4 regions of the Janthinobacterium sp. EB271-G4-7A genome follow, and region 3 is predicted to be linked to each of the others. Evidence: predicted binding sites of a transcription regulator. Region 3 holds the regulator's gene; each other region holds the start of a gene.
What was found. Region 3 encodes LexA, which represses DNA repair genes until DNA is damaged. Its sites were predicted from a motif close to ACTGTATNNNNATACAGT; they were not measured.
Positions count from the first base shown of each region.

Region 1: IGS58_RS24505 (putative DNA modification/repair radical SAM protein) is a predicted target of LexA. The motif match lies at 1,511-1,528, and genes of this name have one in related genera.
Region 2: recA (recombinase RecA) is a predicted target of LexA. The motif match lies at 1,459-1,476, and genes of this name have one in related genera.
Region 4: imuA (translesion DNA synthesis-associated protein ImuA) is a predicted target of LexA. The motif match lies at 1,714-1,731, and genes of this name have one in related genera.

Region 1 is NZ_JACYMI010000004.1:352,537-359,756, forward strand. Features, by position in the region: gene IGS58_RS24500 (UdgX family uracil-DNA binding protein) at 1-266, opposite strand, end outside; gene IGS58_RS24505 (putative DNA modification/repair radical SAM protein) at 263-1,495, opposite strand; gene IGS58_RS24510 (hypothetical protein) at 1,708-2,232, shown strand; gene IGS58_RS24515 (hypothetical protein) at 2,306-2,677, shown strand; gene modA (molybdate ABC transporter substrate-binding protein) at 2,892-3,650, shown strand; gene modB (molybdate ABC transporter permease subunit) at 3,668-4,339, shown strand; gene IGS58_RS24530 (sulfate/molybdate ABC transporter ATP-binding protein) at 4,357-5,058, shown strand; gene IGS58_RS24535 (TOBE domain-containing protein) at 5,099-5,866, shown strand; gene IGS58_RS24540 (response regulator) at 5,959-7,220, opposite strand, start outside.
Region 2 is NZ_JACYMI010000001.1:291,541-298,760, forward strand. Features, by position in the region: gene IGS58_RS01370 (sensor histidine kinase) at 1-588, opposite strand, end outside; gene IGS58_RS01375 (response regulator) at 591-1,325, opposite strand; gene recA (recombinase RecA) at 1,567-2,670, shown strand; gene recX (recombination regulator RecX) at 2,898-3,353, shown strand; gene IGS58_RS01390 (hypothetical protein) at 3,437-3,646, opposite strand; gene IGS58_RS01395 (DUF2889 domain-containing protein) at 3,845-4,405, shown strand; gene sucC (ADP-forming succinate--CoA ligase subunit beta) at 4,478-5,647, shown strand; gene sucD (succinate--CoA ligase subunit alpha) at 5,661-6,542, shown strand; gene IGS58_RS01410 (pilin) at 6,758-7,220, shown strand, end outside.
Region 3 is NZ_JACYMI010000001.1:1,268,673-1,275,892, reverse strand. Features, by position in the region: gene IGS58_RS05830 (replicative DNA helicase) at 1-244, opposite strand, end outside; gene rplI (50S ribosomal protein L9) at 380-835, opposite strand; gene rpsR (30S ribosomal protein S18) at 863-1,153, opposite strand; gene priB (primosomal replication protein N) at 1,179-1,478, opposite strand; gene rpsF (30S ribosomal protein S6) at 1,499-1,888, opposite strand; gene lexA (transcriptional repressor LexA) at 2,164-2,799, shown strand; gene IGS58_RS05800 (cystathionine gamma-synthase family protein) at 3,004-4,245, opposite strand; gene purF (amidophosphoribosyltransferase) at 4,289-5,812, opposite strand; gene IGS58_RS05790 (CvpA family protein) at 5,852-6,340, opposite strand; gene IGS58_RS05785 (SPOR domain-containing protein) at 6,361-7,220, opposite strand, start outside.
Region 4 is NZ_JACYMI010000001.1:1,135,079-1,142,298, forward strand. Features, by position in the region: gene IGS58_RS05230 (GNAT family N-acetyltransferase) at 1-227, shown strand, start outside; gene IGS58_RS05235 (putative Na+/H+ antiporter) at 280-1,545, opposite strand; gene imuA (translesion DNA synthesis-associated protein ImuA) at 1,752-2,462, shown strand; gene IGS58_RS05245 (Y-family DNA polymerase) at 2,392-3,879, shown strand; gene IGS58_RS05250 (glutathione S-transferase N-terminal domain-containing protein) at 3,961-4,665, shown strand; gene IGS58_RS05255 (alpha/beta hydrolase family protein) at 4,736-5,494, shown strand; gene IGS58_RS05260 (hypothetical protein) at 5,569-5,919, opposite strand; gene IGS58_RS05265 (Hsp20 family protein) at 6,142-6,603, shown strand; gene IGS58_RS05270 (Do family serine endopeptidase) at 6,882-7,220, shown strand, end outside.

The DNA.
Region 1 (7,220 bases), on a different contig from region 3:
CAGCGCCAGAGCACCTGGTACAGGAAGGCCCAGCGATCCGGGGCACTAAAACAGGCGGCGCTTTCCAGCAATTCCACCAGGGAACGGGGCAGGCGCAGCAGTGGCGCGCTGGTATCCGTCGCATCTGGCGTCGAGGAAAACAGGTCGCCATCACCGGGCTGTGACTGCCAGGCAACGTCGGCAGGCGGCACGCCGCGCGCGATCAGTTCGCGCGCGGCCGCGCGCCACTCGTCGAACGATTGCGCCAGCCGCACCACCGTACTCATGCGGCCTGCAGCTCCGGCCACAAATTCATCTGCTGCGGCGCTTCCGCCAAGGCGCGGCGCAGGTGTTCCGAGGCGGTGGTGTCGCGTGCGGGAAAGTAGTCGGCCGTGATGATGAAGGGGGCGATTTTCTTCATGCTGCAGCGCAGGCGCGACAGGTCGGCGTAGCGCACTTGCCGCAACTGGCGCAGGTCGACGATGCGCTGCGCGTTGCGCAGGCCGATGCCGGGCACGCGGGCGATCATGTGCTGCGCCGCGCGGTTCAAGTCCAGCGGAAAATGTTCGCGGTGCGCCAGCGCCCACGCCAGTTTCGGATCGATATCGAGCGCCAGGTTGCCGCCCGTGGCGGGCAGCAGTTCGCTGGCCTGGAAACCATAGCTGCGCAGTAAAAAGTCGGCCTGGTACAGCCGGTGTTCGCGCAGCATGGGCGGCGGCGCCAGCGGCACGCTTTTCGGGCTGTCGGGGATGGGGCTGAAGGCCGAGTAATACACGCGCTTGAGTTTGTAGCTGCCATACAAGGTCTCAGCCGTGGAGAGGATTTGCTGGTCGTCGCTGGCGTCGGCGCCGACGATCATCTGCGTGCTTTGCCCGGCCGGCGCGAAACGCGGCGCGCGCGGTTCTTCCGCTTTCTCATCGAGCTTGCGGCGGATGGCGCCCATGGCCAGCTTGATCGTATGCACGCTTTTTTCCGGCGCCAGCTTTTGCACGCTGTCCTGCGTCGGCAGTTCGATATTGACGCTGAGCCGGTCGGCATAGCGGCCCGCCTGCGCGACCAGGGCGGGATCGGCGTCTGGGATGGTTTTCAGATGGATATAGCCGCGGAACTGGTGCACCTCGCGCAACTCGCGGGCCACCTGCACCAGCTGCTCCATCGTGTAGTCAGCCGACTGGATGATGCCGGAACTGAGGAACAGGCCGTCGATGTAGTTGCGCAGGTAAAAGTCGGCCGTCAGCTTGACCACCTCGGCCACCGTAAACCGCGCGCGCGGCACGTTCGAACTACGGCGGTTGACGCAGTACTGGCAATCGTACAGGCAGTAATTGGTCAGCAGCACTTTCAGCAGAGAAACGCAGCGCCCGTCCGGCGTGTAGCTGTGGCAAATGCCCATGCCGGAGGTGGCGCCAAAGCCGTCCTTGCCGATGGAATCGCGTTTGGGCGCGCCACTGCTGGCGCAAGACGCGTCGTACTTGGCCGCGTCGGCCAGGATTTCCAGCTTGTCCGTCAATTCCATGGTGCACCCCGATATACTGTGTTTATATACAGTATATCAGGAATGCAGTGCGACATAGTACGCAAGAGGCTGCGTTATTTGGCCATTGAGGAATGGCCTGCAAACGGTAAGGACATTGCATATAAGTAATGAAATATAGTGCTAGGATGTCAATGTTAGCTGGCGTTTCATTCTGTGAGGCGCTTAGCCAAAAATACCTCCGATCCACTCCCATGTTCAGCCTATTTCAGAAAAAACTCGTTCTATTATTTCTCGTCCTTTTCTTCCAGAGCCCGTTCGCGCAAAGCGATACCCTGCCCAAGCTCTCTGCCGTCTCCACAAACGCCTGCGATAAAAAAAATGGCGCATTGCAGATTAGTGTCGTGCTGGACAAGACCATCGCCGCCGCACACGAACCCGTTGGCGTGACCATCATGGTGGCGAATACCGGTAGAGATACCTTGCACTTGCCGGCCTTCATGGAACTGGAATCCTATTGGCTGCGTTTCGAGGTGCTCAATGAAAAAAACCAGCGGGTACGCTGGTTGGGGCCGGAAATGAAAATACTGGAGACAGATGACAAGGTCTCTTTGGAACAAGGCTATCAATGGGGAAGAAAGTTCCGTGATTTCGAGCGGCGCTACGCTGTATCCAAGGCCGGCATGTATCGCATACGGGCCATTTATGGCATATCGCCAGAGGGACGCTGTCCATTTGGCCGCGTCGTCTCGGAAGTCGTCAGCTTGCGCATCCGCTAGCAGGCGGCGTGCACTGGTTCGCAGACAAGCATGTCGTGATGTTTTGGTACTTGCAATGCAGGAGGCTGAGGCCATGAAGCAGGAAATAAAATTAGGCATAGGAGCCGCTCTGCTGGTTCTTTTTGCGTATTGGGTCATGCAGGAGCGGCGTACGACCGGTGAGGAACCAGTCGTTACGCCGCTGGAGCAGCGGGCGATCGATGGTGATGGAAAGGCCATTGCCGAACTGCGCCAGGAATATTTGAAAAAAGGCGAAGTATCCACAGCGAATTACTGGCTGTATGCGGGAGCCCTGCGCGGGAATGCCGCATTGGTGGAGGAATATGCGCAACGGTTTGCGGCGATGTCGGAAGACAGGCAGGCGGCGCAAATACAAGGCATCAAGACCAGTTCCGCATCGCCCGCGCAAAAAAAGGCCTTGCTTGAGAGGCTAGGAAAAAATTGAACGGCCAAGTTAAGCGATGAATTTGCTCGATCCGCTTGATCGCTTCCCTGCTGGCAGGTGTCATTGACGTACCGCAGCCAGCTGCCATTTCCCGGCGCTGGCTGCATTTTCCCTCATTTGCTCTTTGCCATTGCTTGACCCATGCGATGGCAGAACGCTATATATAAGTGTATATTACGCTCCTTGTTCACTGTTCACTTACAAGGATACGATCATGCGCCTCACCTCCCTCGCCCGCCTGCTTGGCACCGCTCTTCTCGCTACTGCCGCCAGCTCCGCCTTTGCCGGCGAAGTGGTGGTGTCGGCCGCGGCCAGCCTGACGAATGCGTTCAAGGATGCGGCGCAGAGCTATGAGGCGCAGTATCCAGGCAGCAAGGTGTCCTTGAACTTTGCCGCCTCGGGCGTGCTGCTGCAACAGATCGTCAAGGGCGCGCCCGTCGACGTGTTTGCCTCGGCCGACCAGGAAACCATGGATGCGGCGCAAAAGCAGGGCCTCGTCTTGCCGGCCGACCGCATGGATTTCGTCGGCAACAGCCTGGTGCTGATCGTGCCGCACGATAGCAAGCTGGGCATCAAGAGCCTGGGCGACCTGACGCAAAAAAGTGTGACCCGCGTGGCCATCGCCAACCCGGCCAGCGTGCCCGTCGGCCGCTATTCGGAAGGCGCGCTGAAGAAGGCCAAGCTGTGGGATGCCGTGCAGACCAAGGCCATCGGCACGCAGAACGTGCGCCAGTCGCTCGACTACGTGGCGCGCGGCGAAGTCGATGCGGGCTTTGTCTACGCCACCGACGCGGCCATCATGAAAGACAAGGTCAACGTGGTGCTGGACGTGCCATTGGATGCGCCCGTGCTGTATCCGATCGCCACCATCAAGGGCAGCAGCAATGCCGCCGAAGCGAAGCGCTTCGTCAGCTACCTGCAGACGGCGCCGGCGCAAGCCATCCTCGCCAAGTACGGTTTCAAGAAGCCATAATTCAGGTAGGCGCCTGCATGGATATCGCCTGGACCGCGCTGGCCCTGTCGCTCAAAGTGGCGGCGTGGGCCACGGCGCTCAATTTGTTGCTCGGCATCGGCACGGGCTATCTGCTGGCGCGCACGCGTTTTCCCGGGCGCGAGCTGCTCGACGCCCTGTTGACCCTGCCGATGGTGATGCCGCCTACCGTACTCGGCTATTACCTGCTGGTGCTGCTGGGCCGGCGCGGCACCCTGGGCGTCTGGCTGCAGGACAGCTTCGGCATCAACCTGATTTTTACCTGGCAGGGCGCCGTGATCGCCTCCACCGTGGTCGCCTTTCCCCTCGTCTTCAAGCCGGCGCGCGCCGCCTTCGAGGCCGTCGACGGCCAGCTGGAGCAGGCCGCCCGCGTGCTGGGCATTTCGGAAATGGCGATTTTCTTTCGCGTGACCTTGCCGCTGGCCTGGCGCGGCATCCTGGCCGGCGTGCTGCTGGGCTTTGTGCGCGCCCTGGGCGAATTCGGCGCCACCCTGATGGTGGCCGGCAGCATCCCCGGCAAGACGCAAACCCTGTCGGTGGCCGTGTATGAAGCCGTGCAGGCGGGTCAGGATGACGTGGCCAATACGCTGGTCCTGATTATCTCCTTTGTCTGCATCGTGGTGCTGTTGTCGGCTGGCCGCCTGGCGCCCGGGCGCATCGCGCACAAATGACGGCTATGATGACGCCTATGCAACTCGACCTCGACATTCGCGCCACCTTGCGCTCTGGCAAACGCCGCTTCGACATGCAAGTGCAATGCACGTCCGATAGCCAGCGCATCGCCATGTATGGCCCGTCCGGCGCAGGCAAGAGCATGACCCTGAAAGCCATTGCCGGACTCTTTACGCCTGACGCGGGCCATATCCGCCTGAACGGGCGCACCCTGTTCGATGCCGCCGCCGGCATCAACCTGCCGCCGCAGCAGCGCAATGTCGCCTACCTGTTCCAGGATTACGCGCTGTTCCCGCACCTGACGGTGCGCCAGAACGTGGGATTTGGCCTGGCGCGGGGCTGGTTCAATCCGCGCGCGCGCGAAAAATTGCAGAAGGTCGAGCATTGGCTTGACGCCTTCCACTTGCAGGAACTGGCGCATCAGTTTCCCGACGAGTTGTCCGGAGGCCAGCGCCAACGGGTGGCGCTGGCGAGGGCGCTCGTGGCCGAGCCAGCCGCGCTGCTGCTCGACGAGCCGTTTGCCGCCCTCGATCCGGCCCTGCGTGTCAAAATGCGTTTGGAACTGAGCCAATGGCAGCAGCGCCTGGACGTGCCCATGATCCTGATCACACACGATCCGGAAGATGCGCGCATCCTGGGCGAGCATGTGCTGTACTTGCGCGACGGACAGATCGATAACAGGGAAGAACACATGGCATTGGGTGAACGCATTGGATAAATCAGCGGCAGCGGAAATCGGCTTGCAAGGCTCGGTATGGATGACGGTGGGCGGAGAAAACCTGGGCGGCGCCGGCCGGGTGGAATTGCTGGGCGCTATCGCCGAATGCGGCTCCATCACGCAGGCGGCCAAGCTTGTGAAGATGAGCTACAAGGCGGCCTGGGACGCCATCGACGCGATGAACAACCTGGCCGGCGAGCCGCTGGTCGAGCGCCTGACGGGCGGCAAGGGCGGCGGCGGCACGCGGCTGACGCAGCGGGGGCGCCAGCTGGTCGACAATTTCCGCATCATCGAGCGTGAGCATGCCCGCTACCTGCGCCAGCTGGGCAGCCAGGCGGAAGGCATCGCCGACGATCTTTTACTCATACGGAGAATGGCCATGAAAACCACGGCACGCAATCAATTCCTGGGCAAGGTGGCCGAACTGAAACAGGGCGCCGTCAACGACGAAGTCACCCTGGAATTGCCCGGCGGCCAGCAGATCGTCGCCATCGTCACGCAAGGCAGCAGCGCCAGCCTGGGCCTGGTGCCGGGCGCGGAAGCGTTTGCGCTGATCAAGGCTTCGTCCATCATCCTTGTGGCGGACAGCGAAGGCGCGCGCTTTTCCGCGCGCAACCAGCTGGCCGGGGTCGTGACGCGCGTGCAGACGGGTGCCGTCAACACGGAAGTGGTGCTGGACCTGCCGCGCGGCGGCACGATTGCGGCCATCATCACCAACCAGAGCAGCACCGACCTGGGCATCGCCATCGGCAGCAGCGTGACGGCGATTTTCAAGGCATCCAGCGTGATCCTGGGCGTGCCCGCGTAAATGGGGTAGGTCGGATTAGCGCGCAAGCGCGTAATCCGACAAGGTTCCGGGGTCAGACCCGGCGGGTCTGACCCCAGTTTTACGTTGCAGGCTTAATCCTTCAGCCTGGACAACCAATCCGCCGCCGCCGCCAGCGCCTGCTCCAGTTCCTGCGCCGTGTGCGCCAGCAGCGCCGGCACCTCGTCCAGGCGGCCCGCGTCGATGGCTTCCTCGGTGGCGAACGCGGCGCGGATCAGGCGTTTCGTGCCCAGGGTGCCCACGGAGCCGCGCACGCCGTGCAGGATGCGCGCCACGTCGCTGTGGCGGCCCGATTGCAACGCTGTTTCGGCGTCGCGCACGGGCGTCATGCCCTTGTTCAGCGCGTCTTCCACCATGCGCCGCAGCACGCCGCGCCCCTTCGCGTCGCGTCCCATCACGCGCATCAGCGGCGCCATGGAAAACACTTCTTCATCGGCGACGCGTACCGGCTCGGCCGCCTGCACTTGCGGGCGCTTGGGCAGGTGGCGCAGGATGACTTCCATCATCTCTTCCACCACCACGGGCTTGGCGATGAAGTCGCTGATGCCGGCCGTCATGCAGCGCTCGCGCTCGGACGCCAGCACGCCGGCCGTCATGGCGATCACGGGCAGGTTCAGGCGCAGTTCCGTGCGGATGATGTGGGTGGCGCTGAAACCGTCCATGACGGGCATCTGCATGTCCATCAGCACGATGTCGTAGCGCAGCGCTTCCGTGCGCAGCCGTTCCACGGCTTGCAAGCCGTCGCCCACCACGTCCAGGGTGGCGCCCATGTGTTCGAGGATGCCGCGCGCCACGGCCTGGTTCAAATGATTGTCTTCCACCAGCAGGAAATGCACGCCGGCCAGTTCCGTGCCCAGCGGCTGGTGCAGGATGCGCTGCTCGCCGCCGTCATTCTTGGCGATCAGCGCCTGGTGCAGGGCATCGAACAGGCTGGAGCCCGTGATCGGCTTCATCAGCACGACATCGGCCTCGGCCGCACTGGAGATTTCCTCCAGGTGGTTGCGGGCGAAGGCGTTGACCATCACCACGATGGGCTGGCGCTGGCCGCTGGCCGCCTGGCGGATGGCCTTGGCCGTGGCCAGTCCGTCCATCACGGGCATGTGCCAGTCGGCCAGCACCACGTCATACGGCTGCTGCTGCGCCAGGCGTTCGCGGTACAGTTCGATGGCGGCAAAGCCGGAGTCCACTTCGTCGGCCAGCCAGCCCCACGCCTCGATCAGCTTGACGATCAGTTCGCGCGTGGTGCGGTTGTCGTCGGCCACCAGCAGGCGCAGCTGGCCCAGGGCCGGCGTGCGCCGCGTTTCGGCCGGCTGCGCCAGCATCTCGAAGGGCACGC
Region 2 (7,220 bases), 980 kb from region 3:
CTTGATGATTTCATTGGCCAGCTGGGCACGTTTTTCCAGGGTTTCCGCCACCTGCACCAGCGCGCGCTGCGGCTCGTCGTTGTTGCTGGACGGAATGTCGAGATAGCTGAACGCCACGCGCACGGGCGTGCCATGGATGGTGTCGTTGCGAAACAGCACCATGCCGCTGCGGTATTTGTCGGGGTCCTGCGGCGGCGGCAAATCGCGGTCGCCGTCGAGGTATTCGCCGCGCGGACCCACCACCAGGTAATACAGGGTGTCGATATCGTCGCCGCGCAGGAAGTCGCGGCCCTTGTTGTTACTGTTCTTTTCCGGCACGCGGCGCAGCATGGCGCCGTCGGCCTGCTTGACCTGTTGCGTCAGCACGGTCACGCTGTCTTCCAGCGCATGGTCGAACGGCTGATTGGCGATGCCCTTGGCCACCAGATAGGTGATGGCGATGCTCATCGGCCACAGCAGCAGCAAGGGCGCCAGCATCCAGTCGAGGATTTCGCCAAACAGCGAATGCTCGATGGTGTCGTCCTGCTCCGTGGTGGGCGGCTCGAACCAGTCGTCGTCATCCGCCTCGTCCGCTGGCGCCTCGCGCACCTTCACTTGCTGGCGGGTCCGCTGGCCGGGCTTGCCGATTCGCCCGCTTCGGCGTTCAGGCGCGCCGCTTCCGAGTATTTTTCCAGGCAATAGCCGAGGCCACGCACGGTGGCGATGCGCACGCCGCCCACCTCGATCTTCTTGCGCAGGCGGTGCACATACACTTCGATGGCGTTGTTCGACACTTCTTCGCCCCATTCGCACAGGTGGTCGACCAGCTGTTCTTTCGAGACGAGGCGGCCCGTGCGGCCCAGCAGGATTTCCAGCAAGCCCAGTTCGCGCGCCGACAAGTCGAGCATCTGGTCGTTGATGTAGGCGCTGCGCCCCACCTGGTCATAGCTGAGGGGGCCGTGCTTGATGATGGTGGCGCCGCCGCCGGCGCCGCGGCGCGTCAGGGCGCGCACTCTTGCCTCCAGTTCCGACAAGGCGAACGGCTTGGCCATATAATCATCGGCACCGAGGTCGAGGCCATTCACGCGCTGCTCGATGGAATCGGCGGCCGTCAGGATCAGCACCGGCAGCAGCGAGGCGCGCGCGCGCAGGCGGCGCAGCACTTCCAGGCCGGACATCTTGGGCAGGCCCAGGTCGAGGATCAGCAAGTCGAATTCCTGGGTGGAGAGGGCCGTATCGGCCTCCTGGCCCGTCTTGACGTAGTCGATCGCATAACCGGACTGGCGCAGCGAGCGGGTCAGGCCATCGGCCAGCACGCTGTCATCTTCGGCAAGTAAAATACGCATGGTGCACTTCCTATGCTTGCGGCGGTAGAAGTTTGTATTGTGTTTCATTTTCCGCAAGGTGGCGAGTTTTTGTGAGAAACCAGGCTTGTATTGATCTGTTTCAAAACAAATCCACGTTCCGCTTGCATTGATCACTGTTTTTTTATACAGTACTGTCTGTGTAAAGAATTTAACCCACTGGCGCTATCGCAGGCTGCCGGATTCACGTGAATCCGCAACTGTAGAACGGCTGAAAGAACATATGGACGATAAAAAAGCTGTAGTACCCGCATCGGAAAAAGCCAAGGCGCTCGCCGCCGCACTGGCGCAGATCGAGAAGCAGTTTGGCAAAGGTTCGGTCATGCGCATGGATGCCAGCGCAGCGATCGAAGAAGTGCAAGTCGTGTCGACCGGTTCGCTCGGCCTCGATATCGCGCTGGGCGTGGGCGGTTTGCCGCGTGGCCGCGTGGTGGAAATCTACGGTCCGGAATCGTCGGGTAAAACCACCCTGACCCTGCAAACCATCGCTGAGATGCAAAAACTGGGCGGCACCTGCGCCTTTATCGATGCTGAGCACGCGCTCGATGTCGGTTACGCGCAAAAGCTGGGCGTGAACCTGCATGAATTGCTGATCTCGCAACCGGATACGGGCGAGCAGGCACTGGAAATCTGCGACGCCCTCGTGCGTTCGGGCAGCGTCGACCTCGTCGTCATCGACTCCGTGGCCGCGCTGACGCCACGCGCCGAGATCGAAGGCGACATGGGCGATTCCCTGCCAGGCTTGCAAGCGCGCCTGATGTCGCAAGCCCTGCGCAAGCTGACCGGCTCCATCAACCGCACGAATACCCTGGTCATCTTCATCAACCAGATCCGCATGAAGATCGGCGTGATGTTCGGCAGCCCGGAAACGACCACCGGCGGCAATGCGCTGAAATTCTACGCCTCCGTGCGCCTGGATATCCGCCGCACCGGCTCGATCAAGTCCGGCGATGAAGTGATCGGCAACGAAACCAAGGTCAAGGTCGTCAAGAACAAGATCGCGCCACCGTTCAAGGAAGCGCACTTCGACATCCTGTACGGCGCCGGCACCTCGCGCGAAGGCGAAATCCTGGATTTGGGCTCGGATGCCAAGATCGTGGAAAAATCCGGTTCGTGGTACAGCTACAACGGCGAACGCATCGGCCAGGGCAAGGACAACGCACGTGCCTTCCTGCAAGAGCGTCCGGCGCTGGCCCGCGAAATCGAAAACAAGGTCCGCGCTTCGCTGGGCGTGCGCGAACTGCCACCGCTGGCCGCTGAAAAGCCGGAAAAAGCGGATAAAGCCGCCGACAAGGCTGCCAAGGCTGCAGAAGCCAAGGCAGAGTAGGTCGGATTAGCGCGGCAAAGCCGCGCGTAATCCGACAACACCACAGACGTCAACAATGTTGTCGGATCAGACGCCAACAATGTTGTCGGATTACGGCCCAAGGGGCCTAATCCGACCTACGCGCGGCTCGCCGCATAGTATGACCACGATCGCCGTCCCGCGCTGTTGCGCCGGGCGGCGATTGTGTTTGGATGGCTTGACCGTGGAATGAAAGACAAGGTGGATGTATGGCCGCAGTACAACTAAGCCTGAAGGGCAGGGCGCTACGTTTTCTGTCGATGCGCGAACACAGCCGCATGGAATTGCGGCGCAAGCTGCAGCGCCATGCGCAGGAGGGCGACGATGTGGAAGCCTTGCTCGACAGCCTGGAGCAGGCGAACTGGCTATCGCAGGAGCGTTTTTCCGAGTCGCTGATCCACCGCCGCTCGGCCCGTTTCGGCAATAGCCGCATCATGGCGGAATTGCAAAGCCATGGCATCGGTGGCGAGGCGCTGCAGGAACTCAAGGCGGGCCTGGCCGAAGGGGAGGTTGCGCGTGCCTGCGAAGTGTGGCGCCGCAAATTTGGCGAGGTGGCGCAGAATGCCGAGCAGCGCAACAAGCAGATGCGCTTCCTGATGCAGCGCGGTTTTTCCCAGCGCGCCGTGCAGGTGGCCTTGAAGGGGCTGGAGCCCGAGGACGACTAGGTGCGCGCCGCTGACCGTCCAGCTGGCCCTGGTCTCGCTGTGTTCGATCTGCAACAGTTCATGGCTGCCCTGTACCTTGCTTGTCAGGCAAGCTCGCTCCAGATCATTGTTTTACTGGTAAGTTCACTTTCCTTGCCATCCGCCTGGCAATCGGATGGCATATTGTTGCGCTGCATGGGGCCGGGCTTGCCCGCGCTGCCGTCGGCTGGGCCGGCGCGGCAATCTGAGGTATATCGCGGCATCCATCGGCCATATCTGTCATCACCATCCGTGATAACGGTGTCAATTTCCATGTGTATTCTTTATGCTTTGAAATGTTTTTATCGAAGCAATGAAAAATTATGTTGCGGCGCAACCAGCGCCCAGTGTGCTACACTTTTAGGGTTTTTGCGGCGCCGCAGGTGCGGTTGCTGTTCGTAGAAGCTGCGAACAGAGTGCTTTAGGCACATGGCTGCTTACTAAATTATGGCCGCGCAAGCGGCATCGGTCTTATGCCCCTGTCAACTCCCGTATCCCGGCGCGCCCTACGGCACTCCCGTGTTATCGACGTCCAAGCGTATGTGCGCGACGACGGCCTGTGGGATATTGACGCCCATATCACCGATATCAAAAGCTATGACGCGACCCTGGCCTCCGGCCCCCGTCCCGCCGGCGCCCCTCTGCATGACCTCCATTTACGTATTACCGTCGATCGCGAACTGACCATTGTCGAGGCCGAGGCCGCCTCCGATGCCGTACCCTATCCCGGTTTTTGCGATACCATCGGCCCCGCTTACAGGGCGCTGATCGGTCTGAATTTATTGAAGAATTTCCGCCGCGACTTGAAACAGCGCCTGGCGGGAATCGCCGGCTGTACCCATTTGACCGAACTGGCGCAAGTCTTGCCGACTGCGACGGTTCAGGCATTTGCCGGCGATGTCTGGTCGACCCGTGACGGTGCGAATGCTGACTTATCGCATGAAAAGCCGTTTCAACTCGACAAATGCCACGCCCTGCGCACGGATGGCGGGGCAGTTGCACAGTATTACCCGCGCTGGGTAGCCAAGCCGTGACCCCGGCGCTTTCCTGTTTTTTTTGCACCACTAACCGTATTTTTACACATCAGTATCAGAAGGGAAGCCAGCATGAAAATCCATGAGTATCAAGCCAAAGAAATCCTCCGGCAATTCGGAGTGACGGTACCACGCGGTATTCCGTGCATGTCCGTCGAAGAAGCCGTCAAGGCTGCGGAAACCCTGGGCGGCCCGGTGTGGGTTGTCAAGGCGCAGATCCACGCAGGTGGCCGCGGCAAGGGCGGCGGCGTGAAAGTGGCAAAATCGATGGAACAGGTCAAGGAATACGCTGACCAGATCATGGGCATGCAGCTGATCACGCATCAGACCAGCGCCGAAGGCCAGAAAGTCAACCGCCTGCTGGTGGAAGAAGGCGCCGACATCAAACAGGAACTGTACGTTTCGCTGGTCACCGACCGCGTCACCCAGAAAATCGTCCTGATGGCATCGTCCGAAGGCGGCATGGACATCGAAGAAGTGGCCGAGAGCCACCCAGAGAAGATCCACCACGTCACCATCGAGCCGAGCGTTGGCCTGACCGATGCCCAGGCAGACGACATCGCGACCAAAATCGGCGTGCCTGCCGGTTCCATCGTCGACGCCCGCGTCAACCTGCAAGGCCTGTACAAAGCATACTGGGAAACCGATTGCTCGCTGGCCGAAATCAATCCGCTGATCGTCACCGGCAGCGGCAAGGTCATCGCTCTGGACGCCAAGTTCAACTTTGACCCGAACGCCCTGTTCCGTCATCCGGAAATCATCGCCCTGCGCGACCTGGACGAAGAAGATCCAGCTGAAATCGAAGCGTCGAAATTCGACCTGGCCTACATCTCGCTCGACGGCAACATCGGTTGCCTGGTGAACGGCGCCGGCCTGGCCATGGCCACCATGGACACGATCAAACTGTTCGGCGGCGAGCCAGCCAACTTCCTGGACGTCGGCGGCGGCGCCACGGCAGAAAAAGTGACCGAAGCGTTCAAGATCATGCTGAAAAACCCAGGCCTGAAAGCCATCCTGGTGAACATTTTCGGCGGCATCATGCGTTGCGACGTGATCGCTGAAGGCGTTATCGCCGCAGTGAAAGCCGTCTCGCTGAACGTACCGCTGGTCGTGCGCATGAAGGGCACCAACGAAGACCTGGGCAAAAAGATGCTGGCCGATTCCGGTCTGCCTATCATCGCAGCCGACACCATGGAAGATGCAGCCAAGAGCGTCGTTGCCGCTGCTGCCGGTCAAGCTTAATTAAGGAATCAACATGTCCATTCTGATCAATAAAGATACCAAAGTCGTTACCCAAGGGATCACCGGCAAGACCGGCCAGTTCCACACCCGCGGTTGCCGCGACTACGCGAACGGCAAAGCTGCCTTCGTGGCAGGCGTGAACCCGAAGAAAGCCGGCGAAGATTTCGAAGGCATTCCTATTTTCGCTAACGTTACCGAAGCGAAAAAAGAAACCGGCGCCAACGTTTCCGTGATCTACGTGCCGCCAGCAGGCGCGGCAGCGGCGATCTGGGAAGCTGTCGAAGCTGAAATGGATCTGGCCATTTGCATCACCGAAGGCATTCCTGTGCGTGACATGATGGCCCTGAAAGACCGCATGGCTAAAGCCAACAGCAAAACCTTGCTGCTGGGCCCTAACTGCCCAGGCTTGATCACGCCAGACGAAATCAAGATCGGCATCATGCCAGGCCACATCCATAAAAAAGGCCGTATCGGCGTGGTGTCGCGTTCGGGCACCCTGACCTATGAAGCAGTGGGTCAGCTGACCGCGCTGGGCCTGGGCCAATCGTCGGCAGTCGGCATCGGCGGCGACCCGATCAACGGTCTGAAGCACATCGACATCATGAAGATGTTCAATGATGATCCAGATACCGACGCGGTCATCATGATCGGCGAAATCGGCGGTCCGGACGAAGCCAACGCGGCTTATTGGATCAAAGACAACATGAAAAAACCGGTCGTCGGCTTCATCGCTGGCGTAACCGCTCCTCCAGGCAAGCGCATGGGCCACGCCGGCGCGCTGATCTCGGGCGGTGCCGATACGGCACAAGCCAAGCTGGAAATCATGGAAGCTTGCGGCATCACCGTGACCAAAAACCCGTCGGAAATGGCGCGTCTGCTGAAAGCCATGCTGTAATTCCAGCCTGGTCATAGCAGTACAAAAAAGGAGCTTCGGCTCCTTTTTTTTTGTCCGCAAGACAGGCCGATTCCCGGCCGGGGGGCGACGGTGCTGGTCCGAACCGGCCCAAATGCGTCGCTTTTCTTTCCACGTGCGCCGCCGCTGCCCGGGCGCGCCGCTGGCATGGCGCTTGCACCATGCACGGCGTGAGCAATGCACAATGGGAGGATACGATGCGCGCGCAAAGCGGATTTACCCTGATAGAGCTGATGATCGTGGTGGCCATCGCCGGCATCCTGGCGGCCGTGGCCATTCCCCAATATGGCGACTACACGATGCGGGCCAAGGTCAGCAATGTGCTGGCGGCCGCTGCCCCCTTGAAAACGGCCGTGGCCCTGTGCGTGCAGGAAAACGGCGGGCTGGCCACCGCCTGCAGCACGCCCACCCAGGCCGTGCCCAGCGCCATCCCCGTGTTCAGCGCCACGCGCGAAGTGGCCAGCGCCACAGTGGACAAGGGCGATATCGTGCTGACCCTGGCGGCCGACCTGGGCACGGGTATCGGTGGACAAACCGTGACGATGACCATGAAGCCGGGCACGAGCAGCCTGACCTGGTTCAATAGCACCACCGTGACGAATCCGGCAGCGAAGGAAGCGATTACCAAAAACAACATTCCCGACGTGACGCCGACGCTGT
Region 3 (7,220 bases):
GCTGGGTCAGGGTTTCAAAAACAGTAATGACATCGGCTGGCTTGGAAGCGTTAACCATCTTGACGATTTGCTCGAAGATGATGCGATGGTCATAGCGATAGAAATCCTCCGCATGCATGAAGTCGGCGATGCGGTCATACGCGGCATTGTCGCGCAGCAGACCACCAATGACGGATTGTTCTGCTTCGATCGAATGCGGCGGAATACGGAGGGAATCCAGTTGCGGATCAGAGGGGGCGTTCATGGCGCGAATTATACCCGCTTCGGCGTGCTGGCAAAAATAAAGGGCTGAAATTGAGCGAAAAAAAGGCCACAAAAAAGCCGGGCGAACCCGGCTTTTCATAGTGCGGCAGCGCTTGCGGGCAAGGCCCGCAGACGATTACGCGTTCGCGTCTGGTACGACAGCGATAACAACTTCCACAACCACGTCGGTGTGCAGAGCAACCGAAACGTTGTGCTCGCCAACGATCTTCAGCGGGCCGGTAGGCATGCGGATTTGTGCTTTTTCAACAGCAAAACCTTGCTTGGTCAGCGCTTCAGCGATGTCGAAGTTGGTGACGGAACCGAACAGACGGCCATCAACACCAGCTTTTTGAGCAACTTGAACGGTCAGGCCGCTCAGTTTTTCGCCCTGGGCTTGCGATGCGGCCAGTTTGGCGGCAGCAGCTTTTTCCAGTTCGGCGCGCTTGACTTCGAATTCAGCCACAGCGGTTGCCGTAGCACGACGTGCCAGGCGTTGCGGGATCAGGAAGTTACGTGCGTAACCGTCTTTGACTTTGACGACTTCGCCGAGGTTACCGACGTTAACAACTTTTTCTAACAGAATGATTTGCATAGTTCTTCTCCAGGAATATCTGACCGATTAAGCGTGGTGCAGATCGGTGTATGGCAGCAGCGCGAGGAAGCGAGCGCGCTTGATTGCGGTGTCAACTTGGCGCTGGTAGTGCGCTTTGGTACCGGTCAGGCGTGCTGGCATGATCTTGCCGTTTTCTTGGACGAAGTCTTTCAGCGTGTCGACGTCTTTGTAGTCGACTTGCTCAACGTGAGCTGCGGTGAAGCGGCAGAACTTCTTGCGTTTGAACAACGGGTTTTGCTGTTTGCGTTTTTCTTTAAGCTTGAGCTTATTTTTGTCGAACTTTTTACCGAATGCCATGTCAGGCTCCTGTATCTAAAATGCGCTAGTCAGAATTGACTGCACTAAAATCAATGATGTGAAACACCAAACTCTTGCTGTTGCGGCTCTTCCTGGCCAGGAAACCCGTGAACTGATACACCCCGCCCAAGCTTGCCTGACTGAACCTGCCTGAAATTTCGCCAGCGGCTAGCGCGGCAACATCAAACTCGGTCAAACGGGCAATCCCTGCTTCCATCTGCTGCGAACTGTGTTGCAATACTGCATTCACAATCGGCAGCCCTGCCGGGGTATAGCGCAATATTTCGCGCTCGGCAATGATGGCGGTGACTTGTAGCTGGTTCAGCGCACGATCCTGGTCAAGAATTAAGCTGCTGCTGCGGCTGGAGCGGCTGCTGGTGCTTCGGTGCGGTGGCTTTTGGCCGCGTCTTCGCGTTGTACCGATTTCATCATCGGCGAAGGAGCTGTTTCAGCTTTCTTCATTTTAACGGTCAGGTGACGCAACACGGCATCATTGAATTTGAATGCTGTTTCCAACTCGACCAGGGTCTCGTTGTCGCATTCGATGTTCAGGCAGATGTAGTGTGCTTTAGGCAGCTTTTGGATCGAGTAAGCCATTTGACGGCGGCCCCAATCTTCCACGCGGTGAACCGAACCGCCGCGGGTGGTTACGCTGGCTTTGTAGCGTTCGATCATCGCGGGCACTTGCTCGCTTTGGTCCGGATGGACGATAAAGACTATTTCATAATGACGCATGCAAACTCCTTCAGGTCGGATTGATAATCGCCCACCCCGGCGTCAAGACGGGTGTGGGAAGGTCAGCCGAAGATTATAACCGCCTTTTGCAAACGTTTCAATCATTCCTTCCACAAGCGCCCGAAAAGCCCGCGCGCCACCGTGCTTTCCGCCCATGGACAAGTATTTCTTGCGAAATTCGCCTAAAACACGGAAATCCCCTTGCATAGTGGGCGATACTGTACAAAAATACAGACTGTTCATATAGACAGCATTTTAGTATGCACCCACCGCTCATGATCAAGCTGACAGCACGACAAGAACAAATCCTGAACCTGATCAAGGACGCGATTGAAAACACGGGCTTTCCTCCCACCCGTGCCGAAATCGCCAATGAACTGGGTTTCAAATCGGCCAACGCGGCCGAAGAGCATTTGCAGGCCCTGGCCCGCAAGGGCGCGATCGAGATTTCTCCCGGCACCTCGCGCGGCATCCGCCTGATCGGCGCGGCCGCTGAAGCCCTGCCATCGAAAGTGCCGGCAGCGCTGCTGATGTCGCTGCCCCTGATCGGCCGGGTGGCGGCAGGCTCGCCCATCCTGGCACAGGAAAACCTGGAAGCGAGCTACAACGTGGACCCCGCCCTGTTTTCGGCCAAGCCCGACTTCCTGCTGAAGGTGCGCGGCTGGTCCATGCGCGACGCCGGCATCATGGATGGCGATTTATTGGCCGTCAAGAAGGTCGATAGCGCCAAGAATGGCCAGATCGTCGTCGCCCGCATCGGCGACGAAGTCACCGTCAAGCGCTACAAGAAAACGGGTTCCGTCATCGAATTGCTACCGGAAAACCCCGACTTCAAGGTCATCACCGTATCGCCGGAAGATGAATTCGCCCTGGAAGGTTTGGCGGTAGGCTTGATGCGCAGCTGGCATTGATTGAGCGCGCCCTCATAAACCTACTGCGCAGCCCACTCTCGGGCATCCGTTGCTCGCTGTACCAATGTACAGCTCCGCTACTCAACCCGATATTGGGCTTGCTCGCTACGGTTTCTGAAGGCACGAAGACATTACCATTGAACGGCGAAAAACAAAGGGCCGCAACAGCATGACTGTTGCGGCCCTTTTCATTTATCCGGCGACTTATACATCGAGTGCCTGACGGAAATCCTCGAGCAAGTCCGCCTCATCCTCGATACCCACCGACACGCGGATCAGGGATTCGGCGATGCCCATGCTGGCGCGGCGCTCGGCGCCCATCTCGTAAAAGATCGTATGGGCGACGGGAATGACCAGGGTGCGCGTGTCGCCGAGATTGCTCGCTGGAATGGCAAGATTGAGACGATTGAGGAAATCGAAGCAATCGATGCCATCCTTCAGCTCAAAGCTGAACAGCGAGCCATAGCTGCGGAACAAATCCGTTGCCAGCGCGTGCTGCGGATGCGCGGCCAGGCCCGGGTAATGCACGGCCGCTACCCGCGGGTCGGCAGCCAGCATGGTGGCCAGCGCCAGGGCGTTCGAGCAGGTACGGTCCATGCGCAAGGCCATGGTTTCCGCGCCGACGGCGATATGGTGCGCCGCCTCCGGCCCCAGGGAGGCGCCGAAATCGCGCAAGGCCTTGGCGCGGATTTGCGCGATGCCCCACTGCGCCGGCGCCGCCTTCTTGTAATTGTCGAAAATGTTCGGATACTGCGTCCAGTCGAACACCCCCGTGTCCGTCAAGCTGCCGCCCAGGGCATTGCCGTGGCCGCCGATGGATTTTGTCAGCGCATTGACCACCAGGCCCGCGCCCACGGCTTTCGGGCGGAACAGGTAGGGTGTCGTCATCGTGTTGTCGACGATGTACAAAATGCCGCGTTCCTTGCACAACGCGCCGATCTTCGCCAGGTCGGCGATCTGCGTGCGCGGATTGGCGATGGTTTCGACAAACACGATGCGCGTTTGCGGCGTGATGGCGGCGGCCACATTGGCCACGTCCGTGGCGTCGACGAACGACACGGCGACGCCCTGCCCCGTCACCGTTTGCCACAGGCTGTTGGTGTTGCCAAACAAAAAGGCCGACGACACGACATGGTCGCCAGCGCGCAAGAGCGCCTGCACCACGGCGCCGATGGCGCCCATGCCGGTGGCGAAGCACAGCGTGGCGACGCCATCTTCCATCTTGTTGACCTTGTCTTCCAGCGCGGAGACGGTCGGATTGCCCTGGCGGCCGTAGCGGAAGCCGGGCTCCTTGCCCTGGAATACGGAAGCGAGCTGGCGCGCATCGCCGTAGCCGAAGGCAACGGAAGTATGCACGGGCTTGTGCAGGGAACCGTGCTCGATGCCCTTGCGGCGGTCGTTATGCAGGATGGTGGTGGTAAAGCCGTAGTTTTTTTTATCGTTCATGATCGCGGAGCAAAAAAAGCCCGGCGCTAGCCGGGCAAGATAATTACGCTTCTGTTGTCGCCAGGTTCAGGTTCAGCTGGGAACGCGGCGTATCTTCGGGCGCTGCCGCCTTCGGATGGTGGCGCGCATATTCCAGGCGGTCCAGGTATTCCTGCGACACGTCGCCCGTCACGTACACGCCATCGAAGCACGACGCTTCGAAGTTGGTCAGGGCCGGGTTGACGTCGGCGATCGCCTGCTTGAGCGCGCCGATATCCTGGTACACCAGGTAGTCGGCCGTGATTTCGCGGCACACTTCTTCCGTCGTGCGGCCATAGGCGATCAGTTCGTCGCGCGTCGGCATGTCGATGCCGTACACGTTCGGGTAGATCACCGGCGGCGCAGCCGAGGCGAAGATGACTTTCGTCGCGCCCGCTTCGCGCGCCATCTGCACGATTTCACGGCTGGTGGTGCCGCGCACGATGGAATCGTCGACCAGCAGCACGACCTTGTCCTTGAATTCGGACGGGATCGCGTTGAGCTTCTGGCGCACGGATTTCTTGCGCGCCGCCTGGCCCGGCATGATGAAGGTACGGCCGATATAGCGGTTCTTGATGAAGCCTTCGCGGTACTCGATGTTCAGCGCCATGGCCAGCTGGATGGCGGCCGGACGCGAGGAATCGGGAATCGGCATGACCACGTCGATATGCACGCCTGGCAATTCGGCGCGGATCTTCTCGGCCAGGTACTCGCCCATTTTCAGGCGCGTGGCGTACACGGAGGCACCGTCGATGACGGAGTCGGGACGGGCCAGGTAGACGAATTCGAACACGCACGGGTTCAGGCTGGCATTGTCGGCGCATTGGGCGCTGTGCAATTGCTTGTCAGCATCGATGAAGACGGCTTCGCCGGGACCGATGTCGCGCACGAAGCGGAAGCCCATGCCTTCCAGGGCCACGGATTCGGAAGCGATCAGGTATTCCGGACCTTGCTCCGTTTCATTGATGCCCAGGCACAGCGGGCGGATGCCGTGCGGATCACGGAAGGCCAGCAAGCCCACGCCGGCGATTTGCGCGACGGCGGCGTAACCACCCTTGACGCGGCGGTTCAGCACGGTAACGGCCTTGAAGATGGCTTCCGGGTCCAGGTTCAGGCCCGTCGTCGCTTCCTGGATTTCATGCGCCAGCACGTTGAGCAACACTTCCGAATCGGAATCGGTATTGATGTGGCGGCGGTCATTCTTGAACATTTCCAGTTTCAACTGTTCCCAGTTGGTCAGGTTGCCATTGTGCGCCAGGGTGATGCCGAACGGCGCATTCACATAGAACGGTTGTGCTTCCTCTTCGCTCGACGAACCGGCCGTCGGGTAGCGGCAATGGCCGATACCCGTCGTGCCTTGCAGCGAACGCATGTTGCGCGTACGGAAGACGTCACGCACGAGGCCATTGGCTTTGTGCATGGAAAACATACTGCTGTGATTGGTCGCAATCCCTGCCGCGTCCTGACCGCGATGTTGCAGGAGCAACAATGCATCATAGAGCAATTGATTGACAGGTTGATGGGAAACGACGCCGACGATGCCACACATGGTGTGCTCCTAAACTGTGCTACTGATTTTAAAAAAAATTCAAAATTTCACATGCTGCGCGTAAGCGGCAGGCAGATAAGGCTTGATGGCGCGCGCGCCCTGCTCCGCGAGCGGGCTGAGCTGCGCGTTTTTCCAGAATGGCTGCTGCGGTATGGAAGTCATGCCACACAAGATGACGGCGGTCAGCACGATCACAAGGCCCCGCGCCACGCCGAACAGGCTGCCCAGGGTGCGGTCGGCCAGGCTCAGGCCCGTCACCTTGACGAGCGCGTCAACCGTCATGGACAGCAATCCCATCAAAATGCGTACGCCGATGAACAGCACCACGAAAGCCAGCAACAAACGGACGGCTTCGCCCGGCACGGCTTCCGGCAGGAATTTCGCCAGCGTGGCGCCATAGGCGTTGGCAATGACGAAAGCCACGATCCAGCTGACCAATGACAGTATTTCCTTGACCAGGCCACGCATCATGCTGATCAGCACGGACGTCACCAGCACGAACAGCACCAGGTAATCGAATATCGTCACGCGCGCTCAGCCTTGCAACATCACGCCGGTACCAGGCTGCCGCCCAGGCCCAGCTTTTGCAGCTTGGCGCGGGTCTTTTCGGCGTCTTCGCGGCTGCCGAACGGGCCCACGCGCACGCGGATGCGCTCGCCCGCCGGGCTGGAGACTTTTTGCGTGTACGACTTGATGCCCGCTTCGCGCAGCTTGTCCTGCAATTCGTCGACCTTGTCCTGCGTCGCCAAGGCCGCCACCTGCACCACGAACTTGCCGCTGCCGGCGTCGTGCGCCTTGTCTTGTACTTTCTCTTGCGGCTTGCCTTCCAGGATAGCCAGCGCGCGCGCGGCATCGTCGGCCGATTGCGCCGGCTTGGCAGGCTTAGTCTCGGGCTTCGCTTCCGGTTTTACCTCATGCTTGGGCTCGGGCTTGGGCTCGTGTTTCGGCTCAGGCTTGGGTTCGTGCTTCGCTTCCGGTTTCGGCTCCACCTTGACCGGCTTGGGCTCAGGCTTGGGCTCAGGTTTCGGTTCCACATAGGTCGGCTTGACCGTTGCAGGCTGCACGGCGGCCAGCACGGGTGCCGGTGTGGGCGTAGGCTTGGCTGCAGGCGGCAGCGGCGCATCGACGATTTCCTCGGACTGGTCCAGGCCATTCGCTGCGGCCTGGGCCGGAACGGCCGGCACGGGCGCCGGTGCAGGTGCGGCGGCCTTTTCCTTCGACGGAATGTCGATGGCGATATCGTTGAAGGGCGCCTTCGGCTCGGAATCGAGCAGCATCGGCAAGCCGACAGCTACGCCCAAGGCCAGGGCAATCGCCCCGACCAGGCGGCGGCGTGCGCGCTTCTTTTCAGGCAAGACCGGATCCGGCGCTTCCTTGCCGCCACGGCGCGATCCGCCGCCACCGGAGG
Region 4 (7,220 bases), 130 kb from region 3:
CCATCGACGAGAAATACCGGGGGCAGGGCCTGTTCCGGCAGATGTTCCATGAAATCCGCGACCTGGCCAGCCGCAAGGGCTGTGCGCGCATCACCTTGACGGTATGGGAAAAAAGCGAAGCGCTGCAAGTGTATCTGCACAAGGGTTTTCGCAGCGTGGGCACGTTCGACTATGCCTACAGCCTGTTCTATGACCGGCTGCATTTCCTCGTGTATGAGGGTAACTGAGGGGGGAACTGAGGGAGAGCAGGGGCGGCCGGCAGCCGCCCCGTGATGAGGCTTACAGGGCCAGGAAGGCCAGGCCCGCCACGGCCGTCGGCAGCAGGGCGCCGGCCAGCAAACCGACGGCGCCGATCGATTCATCCTTGAAGCCGCGGCGCAGCAGGGCCACGCCGGCCGGGTTCGGCGCATTGGCGATGACGGTCAGGCCGCCGCCGGCCACGGCGCCGGCCATCAGCATGTATTTCGCTTCGTCCGTCATGCCGACGATCAGCGAACCGAGGTAAGTGAGGGCCGCATTGTCGGTAATGGCTGTCAAGCCCAGGGCGCCGAAGAACAGGGCCAGCGGTTTCAGGCTGGAAACGATGGGCTGCAGCCACCATTGCTGCATGCCGCCCAGTACCACCAGGCCGCCGAGGAAGAAGCCGACCAATAAACCCTCTTTCAGGATCAGCGGGCTTTGATAGCGCTCATACGCCTGCACGAAGCCGAGGAAGAACAGGAACAGGCCGATGAACAGCACGGGATGGTGCGCCAGGGCGACGACGCCGGCCAGCACGATCATGTGCACCAGGCTGACGGCCAGCGGCACTTTTGGCGCTTCGACTTCACCGGCCTTCGGCTTGATGTCGGAGGTGTTGCTGTGCAGGTATTTGCGCAGCAAAATGCTCACGCCGGTGGCGTTGACGAGGACGGCGATGGCCGCCTTCCAGCCGAAATGGCTAGCCATGTAGGCGCTATCCCAGTTCCACGTGGTGGCCACCATCAGCACGGGCGGCGCCGCGTACGAGGTGAGCGTGCCGCCGATGGAAACGTTGACGAACAGCACGCCCAGCGCGCCGTATTTCAGCCATTCAGGGATGCCCGGGCGGAAGATTTGCGGTGCCAGCATCAGCGCGGCCAGGGTCATGGCGGCCGGTTCCGTGATCAACGAACCCGTCAGGGGCACAAGCGCCAGGCCCAGCCAGACGAGGGCCAGTTCCGTGCGCAGCGGCATCACGCGCGCCACGCCTTTCAACAGGCGCTGCACGGCGTCGAGCACGGGGCGCGAGGCAGCCACGACCATGACGACAAAGACGAACAGCGGCTCCGTGTAATGGCGCGACTCGGCATACTCGATGGCAGCATCGCCGCCCGAGACAAAGGCCATGATGATGATCAAGATGAAGGCCCAGAAGCCGAACACGACTTCCACTTCGCCCAGCAAGTGCAGCAGGCCCGCATGGCGGGGGTGGCGCCGCGACAAGGTTTCAAACGACTTGGCGGCAAAGGTGTGGATGAGCGCAAGCCCGAAGACGATGGCGCTGATGATTTGGATGGTGGTCAAATGCGTTTCCTTATGGACGGAGGAGGCCGACTGGTACGTTGCCAGACGGTAAGGAGAGTGCTTATGGTACAGCAATCGATGTGAAAAACGGTGTTTTTCGGACGTGGCGGGACGTCCCCCGGGGAGCTGCGGCGCAGATAAGCCTTGCCAAATGCGGGGCTGGATAGTACTGTATATGCATACAGTATTTATATTTATATACAATTATGCAACATTACCAATTGATGGCCTCGCCGGAAGCCTTGCACCCGTCCCTGTGGCGCGCATCGCAGCTGGGGCAGGGCGCCACGCGCTGCCTGGATACGGGCTTTGCCGCCCTGTCCGCGCAACTGCCCGGCGGCGGCTGGCCCAGCGGCAGCCTCATCGATCTGCTGGTGCAGCAGCCGGGCAGCGGCGAATTGCGGCTGCTGGCGCCCGCGCTGGCGCAGCTGCCGGGCTTGCCCATCGTGCTGCTGCAGCCGCCCCATCCGCCGCAGGCGCTGGCCCTGGCCGCGCAGGGGCTGGCGCCGTCGCAGCTGCTGTGGCTCAAGAGCGCCAGCAGCAAGGATGCCCTGTGGGCGGCGGAAAACATCTTGCGCAGCGGTAGTTGCGGCGCCTTGCTGTTCTGGCAGCCGCACGTGCGCGCCGACAGCCTGCGCCGGCTGCACCTGGCCGCGCAGTCCGGCAACACCCTGTTTTGCATGCTGCGCCCGCTGCACGGCGCGCAGGATGCATCGCCGGCGCCGCTGCGCCTGTCCGTGCGTCCGGCCGCCGGCGGCATCGAGATCGGCTTCATCAAGCGCCGGGGACCGCAGCGCGACGCGCCCCTGTTCCTGCCCCTGCAACCTCCTTCATTACTGCTACGCCATGCGACTCTGGATCGGCCTGTGCCTGCCCCGGCTCCCGCTCGAAGTGTTTTGCCCGCGCTGGTCGGTTGACAGCCTCGGCGTGGTGCTGGAGCAGGAGCAAGTGATGGCCGTGTCGCCGCTGGCGCGGGCAGCCGGCATCCGGCCGGGCATGCGCCGCGCCGGCGCGCTGATGCTGGCGCCGCAGGCGCGCCTGCACGAACGCTCCCAGGAACTGGAAGCGCAAGCCCTGCAAGCGGTAGCGCTGGCGCTGCTGCAATATTCGCCGCTGGTGGCGCAGGGCGAGGAAGCGACCCTGCTCGTCGATGCGGGCGCCAGCCTGCGCCTGTTCGGCGGCGTGCGCGCCCTGTGCCGGCAAATCGCGGCCAGCTTGCGCGCGCTCGGCTACACGGCCCAGCTGTCCTGCGCCCCCACGGCGCGCGGCGCCTGGCTGCTGGCGCGCGCCGGGACGCGCCGGGGCCGGACATTGAGCATGGCCAGCCTGGTGCGCCGCCTCGACCGCCTGCCGTGCGCCTTGCTGCCGCCGGCGCGCCCCTACCTGGAATGGCTGGACGGCATCGGCTGCCGCACCCTGGGGCAGCTGCGCCACTTGCCCCGGCCCGGCTTGCAGCGCCGCTGCGGCGGGGCCTTGCTCGACATGCTTGACGATGCGCATGGCCACGGCACGGAACTGTACCTGTGGCTCGAAGCGCCGCCCACGTTCCGCGCCAGCCTGGAACTGTTCGACCGCGTGGAGCACGCCGACGCGCTGCTGTTCGGCGCGCGCCGGCTGCTGCAGCAAATGACGGGCTGGCTGTGCGCGCGGCAATTTGCCGTCGAGCGCATCCAATTGTTGCTGGCGCACGAGCGGGGCCGGGTGGCGCGTGCGCCCACCGTCATCGACCTGGCGCTGGGCGAGGCCGTCTGGCGCGACAAGCACCTGGTGCGCCTGCTCAAGGAACGCCTGGCGCAGCTGGCGCTGGACGCGCCCGTGATCGGCCTCACCCTGGAAGCGCTGCAGGTGCAGCCGATGGCGCCGCCCAGCGACACCCTGTTTCCCGAACCGGGCGGCACGCCGCAAGAGCGCCAGCGCTTGATGGAATTGCTGGTGGCGCGCCTGGGCACGGACAATGTCTTGCAGGCCGCGCCGCGCGCCGATTACCGTCCCGAGGCGGCCAACCAGTGGCTGCCGCTGCCTGCCAAGGCCGGCGGCAGAAACGCGGTGCCGGACTTGCCGCCCGGCTTGCCCGGCATGCCCCGTCCCGGCTGGCTGCTGGCCCAGCCCATCGCGCTCTTGATGCGCGAGCACCGGCCATTCTATGGCTCGCCCCTGAAAATGGTCTCTGTCGCCGAGCGCATCGAAGCGGGCTGGTGGGGCCAGTCGCAGGCGCGCGATTACTTCATCGCCGAAGGCCTCGACCATGCCCACTACTGGGTCTACCGTGAACGCATCGCCGGCAGCGGAGAAGATGCCGCGCCGCGCTGGTTTTTGCATGGCTTGTTTGGCTGAATGCGCTGTCCTGCTGAAACTGCCATGCTTGGCTATACTGGCTGCCCGGCGCCGCATCTTTAATTGAAATGAAGGATATCCATGACACAGCTTTCCGACTTCCCCATCACCCAAAAATGGCCTGCCCGGCATCCCGAGCGCCTGCAGCTGTACTCGCTGCCCACGCCGAACGGCATCAAGGTTTCGATCCTGCTGGAAGAACTGGGCCTGGCGTACGAGCCGCACCTGGTCAGCTTCGAGCAGAATGACCAGCTGTCGCCCGCCTTCCTGTCCCTCAATCCGAACAACAAGATTCCCGCCATCCTCGACCCGGACGGTCCCGATGGCAAGCCGCTGGCTCTGTTCGAGTCGGGCGCCATCCTGCTGTACCTGGCCGAAAAGACGGGCAAGTTCATCCCCCAGGACGCAGGCCTGCGCTATGAAACGATACAGTGGCTGATGTTCCAGATGGGCGGTATCGGCCCCATGTTTGGCCAGGTGGGCTTCTTCCATAAATTCGCCGGCAAGGATTACGAGGACAAGCGGCCGCTGGAACGCTATATCGGCGAGGCCAAGCGCCTGCTGGGCGTGCTCGAGCAGCGCCTGCAGGGCCGCGACTGGATCATGGGTAGCCAGTACACGATTGCCGACATCGCCATCTTCCCGTGGGTGCGCTGCCTGGTGGGTTTCTATGGTGCGGGCGACCTCGTCGGCTTTGGCAATTTCCCGCATGTGCAGCGCGCGCTGGACGCGTTTCTGGCCAGGCCAGCCGTTGCCAAAGGAGTCAATATTCCCAAGCGGGATTAAAGCAGGAAGTGGCCGGGCGGCGCTACAATGCGCCATCGGCCGCCCTGCGCGGCAGCTTTGATCTGAGACAATGAAATCCACCCGGCAAGATTTTCCTGGCGCGCACGGCCATGTGCTGGCGGCGCGCCTCGATGCGCCCGACGGCGCCATCCGCGCGTATGCGCTGTTCGCCCACTGTTTTACTTGCGGCAAGGACGTGCTGGCCGCGCGGCGCATCGCGCAAGGTCTCACGGAACACGGCATCGCCGTGCTGCGCTTCGACTTCACGGGACTGGGCGCCAGCGAGGGCGAGTTTGCCGCCACCAATTTCTCGTCGAACGTCGACGACCTGGTCGCCGCCGCGGATTTTCTGCGGGCAAAACACGCCGCGCCGCAATTGCTGATCGGCCATAGCCTGGGCGGCGCGGCCGTGCTGGCCGCTGCCGCGCAAGTGCCGGAAGCGACCGCCATCGCCACCCTGGCCGCACCCAGCACGCCCGCCTACGTGACGCGCATGTTCAGCGACCACCTGGAGCAAATCGCCGCCGAAGGCGAAGCGCTGGTGCAGCTGGAAGGGCGGCCTTTCCGCATCCGCCAGCAATTCGTCGACGACGCGGGCAGCCACAGCCTCAAGACCCACATCACCGGCCTGCGCCGCGCCCTGCTGGTGATGCACGCGCCGAACGACACGACGGTGAGCCTGTCGAACGCGATGGACATCTTCACGGCCGCCAAGCACCCGAAAAGTTTCGTTTCGCTCGACGATGCCGACCATCTGTTGACGGGGCGCGATGACGCGGCCTACGTTGCCAACGTCATCGCTGCCTGGAGCGCGCGCTATATCAGCTAAGTAAGCAAGCGGTCGCCCATGAAAAACGCCGTACCGGCAAGTCGCGGGTACGGCGCAGATGGGGAGAAAGAGGATCAGTCTTCGTCAAACTCCGCCGAAAGATCCGTCCAGCCTTTGCTTACGGCAAAGGCCGAAAATTCCTCGGGCGCTTCCAGAACGATCAGTTTCTTGTCTTGCAAGCCCAGGTCGCCATGGCCGAAGTCGGGGCCTACGTAGCCGAGGCTGCGCAGGCGCGCCAGGATGTGGCCGACCAGGGTCTTGTCCTTATAGGCGCCCGCTTCGAGCGGGGCGGCGAAATCGACGTAGACGTCGATGATGCCGTAACCTTCGTCGAAGATGCGGATGGCCTTGATGTCGTGGGCACGGCCGGAGCCGTCGGTGGCCTTGAAGGGGCCGCTGAGCTGGATGTCGGTGTCATTGTTCATGCCGCCAGCATACACCAAAAGCCGGTGCCGCATGGGGGACGCCATGCAAAATCCTCTTGGGCTGGCCATGTAAAAATTTCTTACAAATTTGGCGGCGTCTGGGGCGCTTTTCGCCAATTTCAAGGCCTTGAAAGGGGCTGGAGAGGCCGTATATCGGTAACAAGCGGATGCTCATGGAGAGGTCCGCCCCTCTTATCGCTTCATTTGAAAAGGATATTTATCATGCGTACTTTTGACCTTGCTCCCCTGTACCGTTCCGCCATTGGCTTTGACCGCCTGGCACAGCTCCTCAACGAACAGCGCGCCGATGCGCAACCGAGCTATCCGCCGTACAACATCGAACTGGTGTCGGAAGATAAGTACCGCATCGTGATGGCATTGGCCGGCTTCTCGCGTGAAGAGATCGACATCATCACCGAACGCGATTCCCTGCACGTCACGGGCCGCAAGCAGAAAGATGGCGTCGAGCGCACGTTCTTGCACCGCGGCATCGCTGCCCGCGATTTCGAACAGCGCTTCCAGCTGGCCAACCATGTGAAGGTCACGGGCGCCACGTTTGAAAACGGCATGCTGACCATCGACCTGGTGCGTGAAGTACCGGAAGCGCTGAAACCGCGCAAGATCGAGATCGGCACCACCACTGGCGCCACCGTCAGCACTTTGGAACAGCGTCAGGCAGCCTGATGTGATCTGAGCTGATCCCGGCGCCACGCGCTGGCATCGGCGGGAGGGAACAGCGCTTCCCCATGCAGTAAAATACTGGCCGGTTGATCCGGCCAGTGTCACGTCTGGAGTCCGTTCGGGCCGCATTGAGGGCTTCCATTGGTTGCCCATGCCACGCAAGATTAAACCATGCTTAAAGGCGCAAATGCCTGTTTCCAAATAGAAAAATGTTAAGCACCGCCTAAGACTCGTGGCCCAATATTGCATACATCAAAATCTCATTGAATGAGGAGCAATTCATGGAACAGCAAACGAATATCGCATCCCTGAAAATCAAACGCACCGTAGCCGCGCTGGCCGCGATCGGTGTGCTGGGCGCCGGTGGCGCCATGGTGGTGCATCAGAATAATGCTGGCGCGAATGCCGCCGCTGGCGTACCTGCCGCTCCCGTGGCTGCCGCCGTGGCGCCCGCCGCCGCCGCGCCGCTGGTGGCCTTGCCCGACTTTAGCCAGATCGCCGCGCGCAACAGCCCGGCCGTCGTCAATATCAGTGTTACGGGCAGCACCAAGGTAGCATACGACCCCTCGGCCCAGGCCGGCAACGACGATTTCGGCAACGACCCCTTCTTCGAGTTCTTC